Regions from separate parts of the Synechococcus sp. PCC 6716 genome, predicted to be linked through region 1. Evidence: predicted binding sites of a transcription regulator. Region 1 holds the regulator's gene; each other region holds the start of a gene.

Region 1 (2,914 bases):
ACTGGGGAAAGGCAGCATTAAGAGCGTGATTGATCCCCTGAAAAAATTGGCGGCACAGCGCCCTGAGCAAAGTGAGTATGCCATCCTGCTAGGTCAGGCACAGCAGCAAACGGGAGATCGCGAAGGGGCAGCGCAAACCTACCAAGCAGTTTTAGCGAAAGCACCCGGCAACCTCAACGCCCTGCGTGGCCTTGTTGATCTCTATCTGCAAGAAAATCGCCCCCAAGCCGCCCTAGGTCTGATTGAAGAGACACTCCAAGGCGCAGAGCAGGCCAACCAAGTCCAACCCGGCAGCGTGGATGTGACCTCGGTACAACTATTGCTGGGGGACATCTACATTGCTCAAAAACAATTTGGCGAGGCGCTGACCCTGTTCCAAAACCTTAGCAAGGAACATCCGGCAGATTTCCGCCCAGTGCTGGCGCAGGCGATGACCCTCACCGAGCAAGGAAAAGCCGCTGAAGCCGCGCCCTTGTATGCCAAAGCAGTAGAGCTGGCACCCGCAAAGTACAAAGACCAAATCCAGCGGGCGGCGCAGCAAGTGCAGCGCCAATCTGAATCTGCAGCCCCCACAGAATCCACAGAATAAGGGAATTACGTAAACTGCTGGCTCAGCATTAGGGGATTGTGAACCGTGATTTTCTTCTTGTGAATTGAAATCATATTTTGATCGCGCAGTTCCCCCAGCAAACGAGTTACGGTGACGCGGGTGGAGCCAATCGCCTCGGCGATCGCCTGATGGGAGAGCTTCAGATCAACTGTCACGCCAGCACTGGTGGGGATGCCAAAATCGCGGCAGAGGATGAGTAAAAAACTCACTAACCGTGACCCCATATCACGGTGGGCAAGGGTTTCAATCATCATTTCTGTCTGTAAAATCCGTGACGATAACCCCTGAATCATAAACATGGGCAGGGAGGGGTCTTCGTGCATGGCTTTTTCCKCCTGTTCAATGGGAACCGCCAGCAACTCCACACTGGTAAAGGCAACGGCATGGTAAAACCGATCCGAGCGGGTACCCGTAATCAGGGACAGGACGCCAAATACGGTATTCTCCCGCAGCAGCGCCACGGTAATTTCTTCCCCCGCCTCATAGACCCGTGAGAGTTTAACGGCACCTTTGAGCAAAAAATAGACCTTTTCCGCTGGATCCCCCGGAAAGAAAATTGTTTTCCCCCGCTCATAGGTTTCAGTTGTGGCAGGAAAAAGCCCACTAGCCATGTGGCGAAAGACGGTTGCTAATGGTTGTTCTCTATTCATGACCTACTGTGGCTGTTCGATCCAAGGTAGTGGTTCAGTTGCCTGAGCCTCCCCCGCGTGTGGCATAACGTTCCTGAAAACAAAACTACACTACCGTTTGCGGAGAGTTTAGCTTTGAGAGATTAGTTAAACGGATTCAGGGGCACTTTTTTGTATCATGACACACATTTTTCCGAGAGAATTAACGGTGGCCGTCTCAGATAGTACAGTAGTGCCCCTACCAGTGGTAGCACGGTCCACCACCGCCACGGGCGATCGCCCATAGCGCGTCGCGCCCAATCATCCGGCAACAGGAGCGGAAACAACAGGGATAGCAGGCAAAAGTCAAGGGTCATGACGTGAATAAAGCGGCTAGAGCGCCATTGCTGCCAAAAGTCGGCCCACTCACCCCAAAGGAGGCCATAGCCGAGAAGTACCATCACTAGAAGCGATAAAAGGATAGCGGTTCCCCGCCACTCCCAGAGTTTGAGACCCTTGTCCAAGGTGCCGATCACCCGTGGATTGGGTTGGCGCAGCGCAAGGTAGGGCAAGAGGGCAAAGGCACCCACAAGAAAACTAGCAGCCACAAACGGCCATGCCGGGAACCGTTGACCGCGGCCATCCACTGCCAAAATGCCAGCGTAGAGAAGAGGCCATACCCCCATCAAATTAAAGAGGCTAACAATCAAGGGGTTAATGCCCTGCCAGTCGCCAAGCGCCAAGCGCTGAATCAGCTCCCATGTCTCGGGGCGATCGGGGGGGGCTAAGAAAAAACTGTAGAGGATAAGGCTGAGCCACAGTGCCCCTAAAAAGAAACGGTACCAAGAGGACACGAGCAAACTTGACAGGGTGGAGGGTAACGAGTTGTTCAATTCTGGCCTGTGTTCAACGAGACGCTAGAGTGTCCCGCAGTAGGGGATAGTCTTCACTAGTATATTAAAGAATTGTTTCCTATTAAAGAATTGTTTCCGGCGTGCAGACACAACAATAGACTTGAGACTCAGTAAACTGTCCCAAGCCTATGCTCAAAGAAACGTTGGTGCAGCCGCTCTAGTACGCCAAGCCCATACTGCGGGTGGTTTCAGCGCCCAGATAAACACGGATGCTTAAGAAATCGGTGGGGCAGGCGGTTTCGCACCGCTTACAACCAACACAGTCTTCGGTGCGGGGGGAGGAGGCAATTTGCCCAGCTTTACAACCATCCCAAGGCACCATTTCCAGCACATCGGTGGGGCAGGCCCGCACACACTGGGTGCAGCCAATGCAAGTGTCGTAAATTTTTACAGTGTGAGCCATGTAATAACCGCTCCTAAACGATCAGGATACAGGGGTTGCCCTGCGGATGCCGTGCACCAAGGTACTCCCCACGGGACGACAGTAAGGGCAGTCTGGAGATAAATACCGAGAATTAGGATACCGCAGTGGCTGTAGTCTAAGTTGAGGAGCAGCAACAAACTTCAAAGAATGTAACTTTTTTGTAAAGTCTTATGAGGACTCCCCATTGTGTCTCAGGTGCATCTTAAGGATTACGAGCAAGCTCAGCTAAACGTCATTCGCCGCTGGCTTGCCCATGATGAAGCAGGCATGGCACACCTGTTCGATCCAGTCACCACTGCACTACAGGGGGGAATTGCCCCGTTGTTACCTCCAGAGGGGCTGACGGTTCTCCGTGCTG
Region 2 (2,914 bases), on a different contig from region 1:
GCTACTCTGCGTACAGTGGGGGCATTCCTCTTCACTGGCGATCGCCTCCATATCTCTGTAGTTGCAAAAATCAGAAAGAGCACCGACGACTGGCCGTGTTTCGTCTCGGTGCCCTTAACTGGTTCGCTCCTCACACACTTAAAGACCTTAGCAGAAACTCCGCAGTTTTGTCACTATTGCACACGATTTTTCATGAATTTTGATTGCGAAGCTGGGCTATATGTATAGCAATGGCGCTGCCTAGCGCAAACTACCAAGGGTGTGCCGCCATGCCAACTCCTTGCTTAGAATTTCTAGCGATCGCCGCTCTTTGCCCTCAAATAAGGGGGTAATGGTTTCCAGAATATGGGCAAGCAGGGGAGCAGCATAGTTCCCCGTTGAGCGCAATAGATGGGCATAGTAGCGAAACTGGGCGTGTCCGTTGTGGCTGCGATGAAAGGCCGCGATCTCTTTTGGGGTTAGCTGCCACACTGGCGTATTCACAGGCACCACCAAGGTTGGGATTCCCTGTTGACCGTAGGCGTGTCCCTGAGCTTGCTCAAGGTGGCCAATGAGGGCAATCCACAGCAGGGTGCGGGTTTCACTCACCAAATCCGGGCTGAGGAAGGTGTCTGCCGTGGTTGTTAAGCGCGGGCTAAGTTGATTAAACTGCGGGTTGAGCAATTGGGAGTTATAAATGACACCAACGGCCCAGTGCCGCTGCTCATCCGCGAGTTGCACAAAGCGGCCAAAACCATAGTCTTCCGGTTGCGGTGGGGTGGGCACATCAAACTGATCCACCAGTTGGGCAATGTAATCACAGTGGGAGTTGGATTTAACAATGTGTCCGAGGTAAATGGCAGTATTAGTCATAATGCTCTGCTAGGGCTTGTTGTTGGGCTAAAACAAGCTGGTGAATCCCATGGGCGGCGGCATCGAGCATGGTATTGAGGTCACTGCGGCTAAAGACTCCGGCCTCGGCAGTGCCTTGTACCTCAAGAAATTGGCCGTCACTGGTCATCACTACATTAAAGTCAACGCTAGCCGCGACATCTTCGGCATAGGTGAGATCCAAGTAAGCCGTCCCGTCAATGAGTCCCACGGAAACGGCGGCCACCTGCTGAATCAGGGGCGATTCTGCTAGGACACCCGTCTTCACGAGTTGATTCACCGCATCGACTAAGGCAATATAGCCACCAGTAATGGCCACAGAACGGGTGCCGGCATCCGCTTGTAACACATCGGCATCCACAATGAGCGTGCGCTCCCCCAAACGGCTAAAGTCTAGGGCGGCGCGTAAGCTGCGACCAATCAAGCGTTGAATTTCTTGGGTGCGGCCAGAGAGTGTTAACACTTCCCGCTCCTGCCGTTGGCGCGTGGCACCGGGAAGCATGCGGTATTCGGCGGTTAACCAGCCACGGCCACTGCCCTCCAAAAACTTGGGTACCCCTTCGCGCACACTCACGGTACACAAAACGTGGGTTTGTTCGGCTTGGGCTAGCACCGATCCGAGGGGAAATTGTGTGAAGTGCCGTTGAAAGCGGTGCGATCGCAACTCCTGTGGGTCTCGGCCATCGGGTCGCTGCCACCCCATGGGTGTTCCTCCTGCTAGTTGATTTTTTATTATCAATCCTAGAGTTAAAGTGTCCCTGTGTCTGGGATGGAAGATAATGTAGCTATTGCTACACGTTATCGTCTCTAGCCAGTGCTAAATAGAGAGAGAACCTTAGTTTGACGGCCATAGGTAAGGAGTTTACTTTGAAAAAGGTAGAAGCAATTATTCGTCCCTTTAAGCTTGATGAAGTAAAGATTGCCCTAGTGAATGCTGGAATTGTGGGAATGACGGTCTCGGAGGTACGGGGCTTTGGACGCCAAAAGGGGCAGACGGAACGCTACCGTGGCTCAGAATATACGGTGGAGTTTTTACAAAAGTTAAAAGTAGAAATTGTTGTCGAAGATACCCAAGTGGATATGGTGGTTGCCAAAATCATTGAAGCCGCACGGACGGGGGAAATTGGCGACGGCAAAATCTTTGTCACCCCAGTGGAGCAGGTGATCCGTATCCGCACCAGCGAAAAAGACCACGAAGCGGTCTAAGTCTTGATGGTTGCCATTTCCGGCAATACCCAGCTCTTGGGGGTGATTGGCGACCCCATTTCCCATACCCTCTCGCCAGCTATGCACAATGCCGCACTGGAATACTTAGGGCTGGATTATGTCTATGTGCCCTTTGCGGTCAAGGCCAGCGATTTGGAGGCGGCCATAGCGGGGTTGGCGGCACTGAGGGTAGTGGGCTTTAATGTTACCATTCCCCACAAAGAGGCCATTGTGCCTCACTTGGCTGCCATTAGTGACTTGGCGCAGCAGGTAGGGGCGGTGAACACGGTCTATCGCAGTGACCAAGGGTGGGTAGGCACCAACACAGATGTGCATGGTTTTTTAGCGCCGCTGCGATCGCTCCTTTGGAACTGGTCAGACACAGCGGTACTGGTTTTAGGCTATGGCGGTGCTGCCCGAGCAGTGGTGGCGGCCTGCCATGATTTAGGGTGCTCACAGCTTTATGTGAGTGGCCGTCAGCCGGAGCGGTTGGCAGCCTTTGTAGCCAGTTGGCCGAATCTCACTTTGGAGGCGCTGCCGTGGGAGGCACGCACTTCGTGTCTCGGAGACATTCGCTTAGTGGTGAATACGACCCCCATTGGCATGAGTCCTCACCCTGAGGCAACCCCCCTTGCGGTTGAGGATTTAGCGCAATTGCCTGCCACAGCAGTGGTCTATGACTTAATCTATAAACCTCGCCCTACCCTGCTGCTGCAATTGGCTATGGCGCGGCAACTGCACACCATTGATGGATTAACGATGCTGCTGCACCAGGGGGCGGCAGCCCTTGAGCACTGGCTTGGCCAACCGGCTCCCACTGCGGTGATGGCCGCTGCCC
Region 3 (2,914 bases), on a different contig from region 1:
CGAAAGGCATTTTGCACCACAAAGGTAGTGTAGGCTCCCAGCATCATTAGTTCGCCGTGGGCAAGATTAATCACCCCCATAATGCCAAAGACAATGGCTAAGCCCAGTGCTGCCAACAGCAAGACTGCGCCAATGCTCATGCCATTAAAAATACTCTCAAGCAAAAACGTCATGGCTAAACAAGGTTAGGGTTAAAGAACCACCGCCAACAGTTAACCTTGATCGTCAACGGTCGGGGTGGCACAAACTGTTTTTGAAGCTACCAAATGGCTAGATTATGACCCTTCCATCCGGAATTGGCCGGGATTCTCTACATCAGTGCGCGTCCAGTCGCAGGTAAAGCCTTTGGTTTCAGCCACGAACTGGTTCCACGGCAGCGGATCCACTGGCTGTGGGGTGGCATAAACAATCTTAAAGAGGCCATCGTCGCCCACTTCTCCAATGCGCACCGTTTGCGAAATATGGTGATTGGGGAACATCTTCACCGGGCCTTGGGGTGCATCAAAGGCTTGGCCAATGGCAGCTTGGCGCACTTTTTCGAGATCATCAGCGGTTCCCGCCTGCTCCACTGCTTGCTTCCACAGGTTAACCCCAATATAGGCAGACTCCATGGGGTCGTTGGTAACGCGATTTTGGCCAAATTTTGCTTTGAAGGCCTCCACAAAGGTTTTGTTTTGGGGCGTATCAACGGTCATGAAGTAATTCCAAGCAGCGTAGTGCCCCTTGAGGTACTCCACACCAATGGCTTGAACTTCTTCTTCAGCAATACTTACCGACATGGTGGGGTATTTATCGGGAGTTAACCCCGCCCCCTGCAGTTGTTTGAAGAAGGCAACGTTACTATCGCCGTTCAGGGTGTTAAAAATAACACCGCCATCGGGGAGAGCAGAGCGAATCTTGGTAATAATGGGGGTGACCTCGATGCTACCAAGGGGCAGATAGTCTTCACCGACCGTTTCCCCACCTTTGGCCGCGAGTTGCGCCTTAATAATAGTATTGGCGGTGCGGGGGAAGACGTAGTCAGAGCCGACCAAAAAGAATTTCTTCCCTTTATTTTCCAGCAACCAATCTACGGCAGGTTCAATTTGCTGGTTGGGGGCTGCCCCCGTATAGAAAATATTTTTAGAGCATTCTTGACCTTCATATTGCACGGGGTACCAGAGCATATGATTTTTAGCCTCAAACACTGGCAGCACGGCTTTGCGGGAGGCAGAGGTCCAGCAGCCAAAGACAACAACGACGTTATCTTGATCGATGAGTTTGGTGGCTTTTTCGGCAAAGGTGGGCCAGTCGGAGGCACCGTCTTCAAGGATTGGCTCAATCTGTTTACCAAGGACACCGCCAGCACTGTTAATTTCATCGATGGCTAGCTGGGTGGCATCAACGACGCTTTTTTCACTGATGGCCATGGTGCCGCTCAGGGAGTGCAAAATACCGACTTTAATTGTCTCACCACTGCCTGCTGTTGTGCCACCACCACCGGTTTCTGTGGCTGGAGCGCAGCCTTTGATCAATAGGCTCGTTCCTAAGGCGGCGGAGCCATACACAATAAATTTACGTCGTCCAAGTCCAAATTGTTGAGCCATGGGGGTTGCTATCTCTATCAATGAAAGCAATAATCTCCCATAGGTTAAGGGGGCGTTATCCTTAGAAACTGTATCTTAAGCTACGAGTTTTCGGCGATCGCCCGTAAAAAGCATTACAGAAAGTAAATAACTGTGGTGGCCTCACCCAGGAGGCCACTGGAAGGCTCTGCCTCCCAGCAGGTGAAGGTGGAGGTGATAGACGGTTTGCCCGCCATCTGCGCCATTGTTGATCACAATGCGATAGCCATTGCTCAGCCCCTCGTTTTCGGCAATCCGCTTGGCGCTCAACAGCAGGTGACCCAGTACCCGGTGGTCTTCCGGTTCCGCAAGACTAAGCTGGGGGATTGGCTTTTTCGGAATAATCAAAATGTGGATCGGGGCTTGGGGGTTAATGTCGCGGAAGGCCAGACACAGCTCATCCTCATAGACAATGTCGGCGGGGATCTCACGGCGAATAATGCGGCTAAAAATTGTTTCTGCGGTCATGACTTTTACTCTCAAACACCAGCATCAGGACGGTCTTCAAGGATTTGCACTTCGGCGGTATCTAAATCGTAGTAGGCACCCACTAAGCGCAGTTGCCTCTTGGCCATGGCGGCTTTGACAACTGTGGAGCGAGACAGGCGCTCTAGTTGGAGGTGGACATTGGCTTGAATAACGTTGGTGAGGCGATCGCCTGTCTGGTGTTGGGTGGCTTTGAGAGCAGGAGCCACTGATTCGGCGAGGGTGCTAATAATTCCTGGAAAGCTGCCTCCCGTGAGAGTGGCTTTCACTGCACCACAGCGTTCATGACCCAATACCATCAATAGCGAAACCCCCAGCACGGCGATCGCGTACTCGGCGCTAGCGACCGTATCCATCATGGCTAAGTTGCCAGCAACCCGAATGACGAACATGTCGCCAATCCCTTGATCAAACAGAACTTCAGGAATAACCCGCGAGTCAGCGCAACTGAGGATGGCAGCAAAGGGTTCTTGATGCTCCGCCACAGCTTCAATACGGGTGAAGTCACGATGGGGGTTATCGAGCCGGTGCTGCACAAACCGCTGGTTCCCTAGCATTAACCGTGTCAATGCTTCATTGGGGCGCACGACCGTCATTGCGGGTCAATCCATCGACCGTCAGCTTTAATGAGGTCAATGAGGGCTGCCACCCCTTCTGACTCGGGCACTTTCTTTACCTCTTCCCGACCGCGATACAGGGAAATATAGCCCGGTTGCTTGCCCACATACCCATAGTCGGCATCGGCCATTTCTCCGGGGCCGTTGACAATGCACCCCATCACGGCAATATTCAGGCCAGTTAAATGCTTCGTGGCTTCACGCACT
Region 4 (2,914 bases), on a different contig from region 1:
AGGTGGATGATTACGGTAACCTTTTTGCCCGAGAACGTATCGGTGAGTGCTGAGGCTGGGGAATCGTGGTTGACCGTGGCCGATCGCGCCGGGGTTGAGATTCCCACGGGCTGCTGTATGGGGAGTTGTGGTGCGTGCACGCTGGAGCTAGAAGATGGCGAGGAAATTCGCGCCTGTATTTCCACCCTTGCGGGCGATCGCCTCACCGTGACTGCCTCTGTTTTTAGTGACCCAACTTGGTAAGGTTCCTGCACCTTTTCTCACAAGGATTCTATATATTTTTGATTTTTATTAACATCCTCCAACGGCTGAAGCACGATGGGCTTTACGCCGATTTCTGTCATTTTCAGACCCTGATCCGACGTCTTCGGGTTATATCAACAGCAATAGTAGCGCTGCTCTTCGGCTAGGTTTTTGGCATTACTAAACTTCACTAAAAAAAGAGGCGGCTCTTTTGGAACCACCTCTGAGCTACTGAGCTACTTTTAGTCTTCAATGCGCCTAGGCATCGAAGTAAAGGGCAAACTCGTAGGGATGGGGACGCAGTGACATCGGAATCACTTCGGTGTCGAGTTTGTACTGAATCCAGTTGAGGATAAAGTCTTCGCTAAAGACCCCACCAGCGGTCAAGAAGCTATGATCCTTTTGCAGATTTTCTAGCGCTGCCATCAAAGAACCAGGGGTAGAGGGAATTTTGGCCAGCTCTTCAGGGCTGAGGTCGTAGATATCGACATCCAGCGGGCTACCAGGATCAATTTGATTTTTAATACCGTCAATCCCTGCACACAGCATGGCGGCAAAGGCTAAGTAGGGGTTACTGGTGGCATCGGGGCAGCGAAACTCTAAGCGCTTTGCTTTCGGGTTTGTGCCGGTCAGCGGAATCCGCACAGACGCGGAGCGGTTGCCTTGGGAGTAGGCTAAGTTCACCGGTGCTTCAAACCCCGGCACTAGACGCTTGTAGGAGTTAGTCGTCGGGTTGGTGAAGGCCAACAGCGCTGGGGCATGCTTGAGAATACCACCAATGTACCAAAGAGCGGTTTGGCTGAGGTTGGCATAGCCATCGCCCCAAAAGAGCGGCTGACCATCTTTCCAAATCGATTGGTGGGTGTGCATGCCGGAGCCATTGTCATTGAACACTGGCTTGGGCATGAAGGTAGCCACTTTACCGTGCTTGCGCGCCACGTTCTTGACACAATACTTATAGGTCATCAGCCAGTCTGCTGCTTGAATAAGGGTGCCAAAGCGCAGACCCAACTCGCACTGACCCCCCGTTGCCACTTCGTGGTGGTGTTTTTCAATGGGTACCCCACATTTGGCCATCGTTAAGAGCATTTCCGTACGCAAGTCTTGGAGGGTATCCGTTGGCGCAACGGGGAAATACCCTTCTTTGCCGCGGATTTTGTAGCCAAGGTTGCCACCGTCTTCTTCACGGCCAGTGTTCCAAAGACCTTCAGCGCTATCAATATAGTAGTAGCCCGATTTTTGATTTTGGTCGTAGCGAACATCATCAAAGACGAAAAACTCAGCTTCTGGCCCAAAGAATGCCGTATCGCCAATGCCAGTGGCTTTTAGGTATTCAATGGCACGGGTGGCAATGGAGCGGGGACAGCGATCGTAGAGTTCACCAGTGCGAGGGTCTTTAATAGTGCAGATCATGCTGAGGGTGGGTTCTTTCATGAAGGGATCTTCCCACGCTGTCTCAGGATCGGGCACCATCATCATGTCGGATTCGTTGATGGCTTTCCAACCGCGAATGCTGGAGCCGTCAAAGGCAACACCATCGCTAAACGAGCTTTCATTTAATTGGCTCTTGTGAACGGTCAAGTGTTGCCATGTTCCGGGCATGTCAATAAATTTCAAGTCGATTAACTCGTACTTGCTGTTGATCAAATCAAGGATTTCTTGGGGCGTTGCCATGTAAGGTTACTCCTTCTATGTTTGGGCGCACCGCAGCGACAATCTATGGTAGAAAGTTGACTTCACCGTTTTTTGTATCGCAGGCTACCAAAAAGCCTTGATTCTCGTTGCAGCATGATTCCTTACGAACGGTGGTTCCTCAATGGGACGCCGCCAAGGAAGCTTTGGGGTATAGGCGCGGCATGATTAACAGGCCAAGCCCTAAGCCAGCGATCGCGCCAAAGGGAAAGACCACCCAGTTAGAGTAGTCCCAGACACCGTAGTGTTGTAATGCCCACTCTAGGGGGTAAAACAACATTAACAGGATGGCAACTGCCCAGCCACGGCCTCCGTACTGATGCAGCCAGTACCATTCCTGAGCGGCGGGCGATCGCCCAATCCACACGCGGGTCAGCAAGACGGCCATCAACGTCCCATAACAGCGCATACACACAGCCATCGTCCAAGGGGGTGCCAACACCACGCCCATCTCTGGTTGGGGACAGACGTGGTTCCCCATGGTGTAGATAATGTGGGCAATCCGGGGTAAAAACAGAAACTGACTGGCCGCTAAGAATGGAGCCAACAACGGCCCAAGGAGTAGAGCAGCAAGAAGGGTGTCTAGCCAGAGCGAGGCGGGCGATCGCCGTCGGTTCATAAACGCTTACGCTATATTTGGTAGGGAGCACTCCATAATTTACCAAAGCTTCGATAATGTCGGCAATTCAGTGGTCTGACGCTTCTACCCTAGAGGACTTGAAGTATTCCCAACATTCTAAAAATTGTCACCATTGCTCAAGGCGATAGATTGGGTTGATCTGCATCAATTCTGATCCTAGACGTAAATAAATATGACAATTTATGGTTTGGAATTTTCCGCATACACATTTGTGAGGGGATCAGTTATACACAAATAGAGAGCGAACCAGATTGGTTGGGGTCGTTAGGCAATTACCGGAGGAATATACTAAATGGTTGGCGATAATAACACAACCTTTACTGGCTGGCTGGCCAATGT

Evidence for each region. Region 1 encodes NtcA, which controls nitrogen genes in cyanobacteria. Its sites were predicted from a motif close to GTANCNNNNGNTAC; they were not measured.
Region 2: L5220_RS02220 (P-II family nitrogen regulator) is a predicted target of NtcA. The motif match lies at 1,652-1,665, and genes of this name have one in related genera.
Region 3: urtA (urea ABC transporter substrate-binding protein) is a predicted target of NtcA. The motif match lies at 1,657-1,670, and genes of this name have one in related genera.
Region 4: glnA (type I glutamate--ammonia ligase) is a predicted target of NtcA. The motif match lies at 1,992-2,005, and genes of this name have one in related genera.

The regions. Positions count from the first base shown of each region.
Region 1 covers NZ_JAKLTU010000008.1:114,496-117,409, reverse strand. The annotation lists gene L5220_RS06425 (tetratricopeptide repeat protein) at 1-589, shown strand, start outside; gene ntcA (global nitrogen regulator NtcA) at 595-1,260, opposite strand; gene L5220_RS06415 (DUF2834 domain-containing protein) at 1,416-2,072, opposite strand; gene psaC (photosystem I iron-sulfur center protein PsaC) at 2,290-2,535, opposite strand; gene L5220_RS06405 (EcsC family protein) at 2,743-2,914, shown strand, end outside.
Region 2 covers NZ_JAKLTU010000001.1:468,967-471,880, forward strand. The annotation lists gene L5220_RS02210 (DUF8166 family protein) at 241-852, opposite strand; gene rph (ribonuclease PH) at 845-1,573, opposite strand; gene L5220_RS02220 (P-II family nitrogen regulator) at 1,738-2,076, shown strand; gene L5220_RS02225 (shikimate dehydrogenase) at 2,083-2,914, shown strand, end outside.
Region 3 covers NZ_JAKLTU010000010.1:101,961-104,874, reverse strand. The annotation lists gene urtB (urea ABC transporter permease subunit UrtB) at 1-173, opposite strand, end outside; gene urtA (urea ABC transporter substrate-binding protein) at 276-1,586, opposite strand; gene L5220_RS07350 (histidine triad nucleotide-binding protein) at 1,728-2,072, opposite strand; gene L5220_RS07345 (carbonic anhydrase) at 2,084-2,686, opposite strand; gene ispG ((E)-4-hydroxy-3-methylbut-2-enyl-diphosphate synthase) at 2,683-2,914, opposite strand, start outside.
Region 4 covers NZ_JAKLTU010000010.1:124,768-127,681, reverse strand. The annotation lists gene L5220_RS07475 (aspartate carbamoyltransferase catalytic subunit) at 1-10, shown strand, start outside; gene L5220_RS07470 (2Fe-2S iron-sulfur cluster-binding protein) at 7-243, shown strand; gene glnA (type I glutamate--ammonia ligase) at 502-1,917, opposite strand; gene L5220_RS07460 (DUF2085 domain-containing protein) at 2,057-2,554, opposite strand; gene L5220_RS07455 (DUF1816 domain-containing protein) at 2,868-2,914, shown strand, end outside.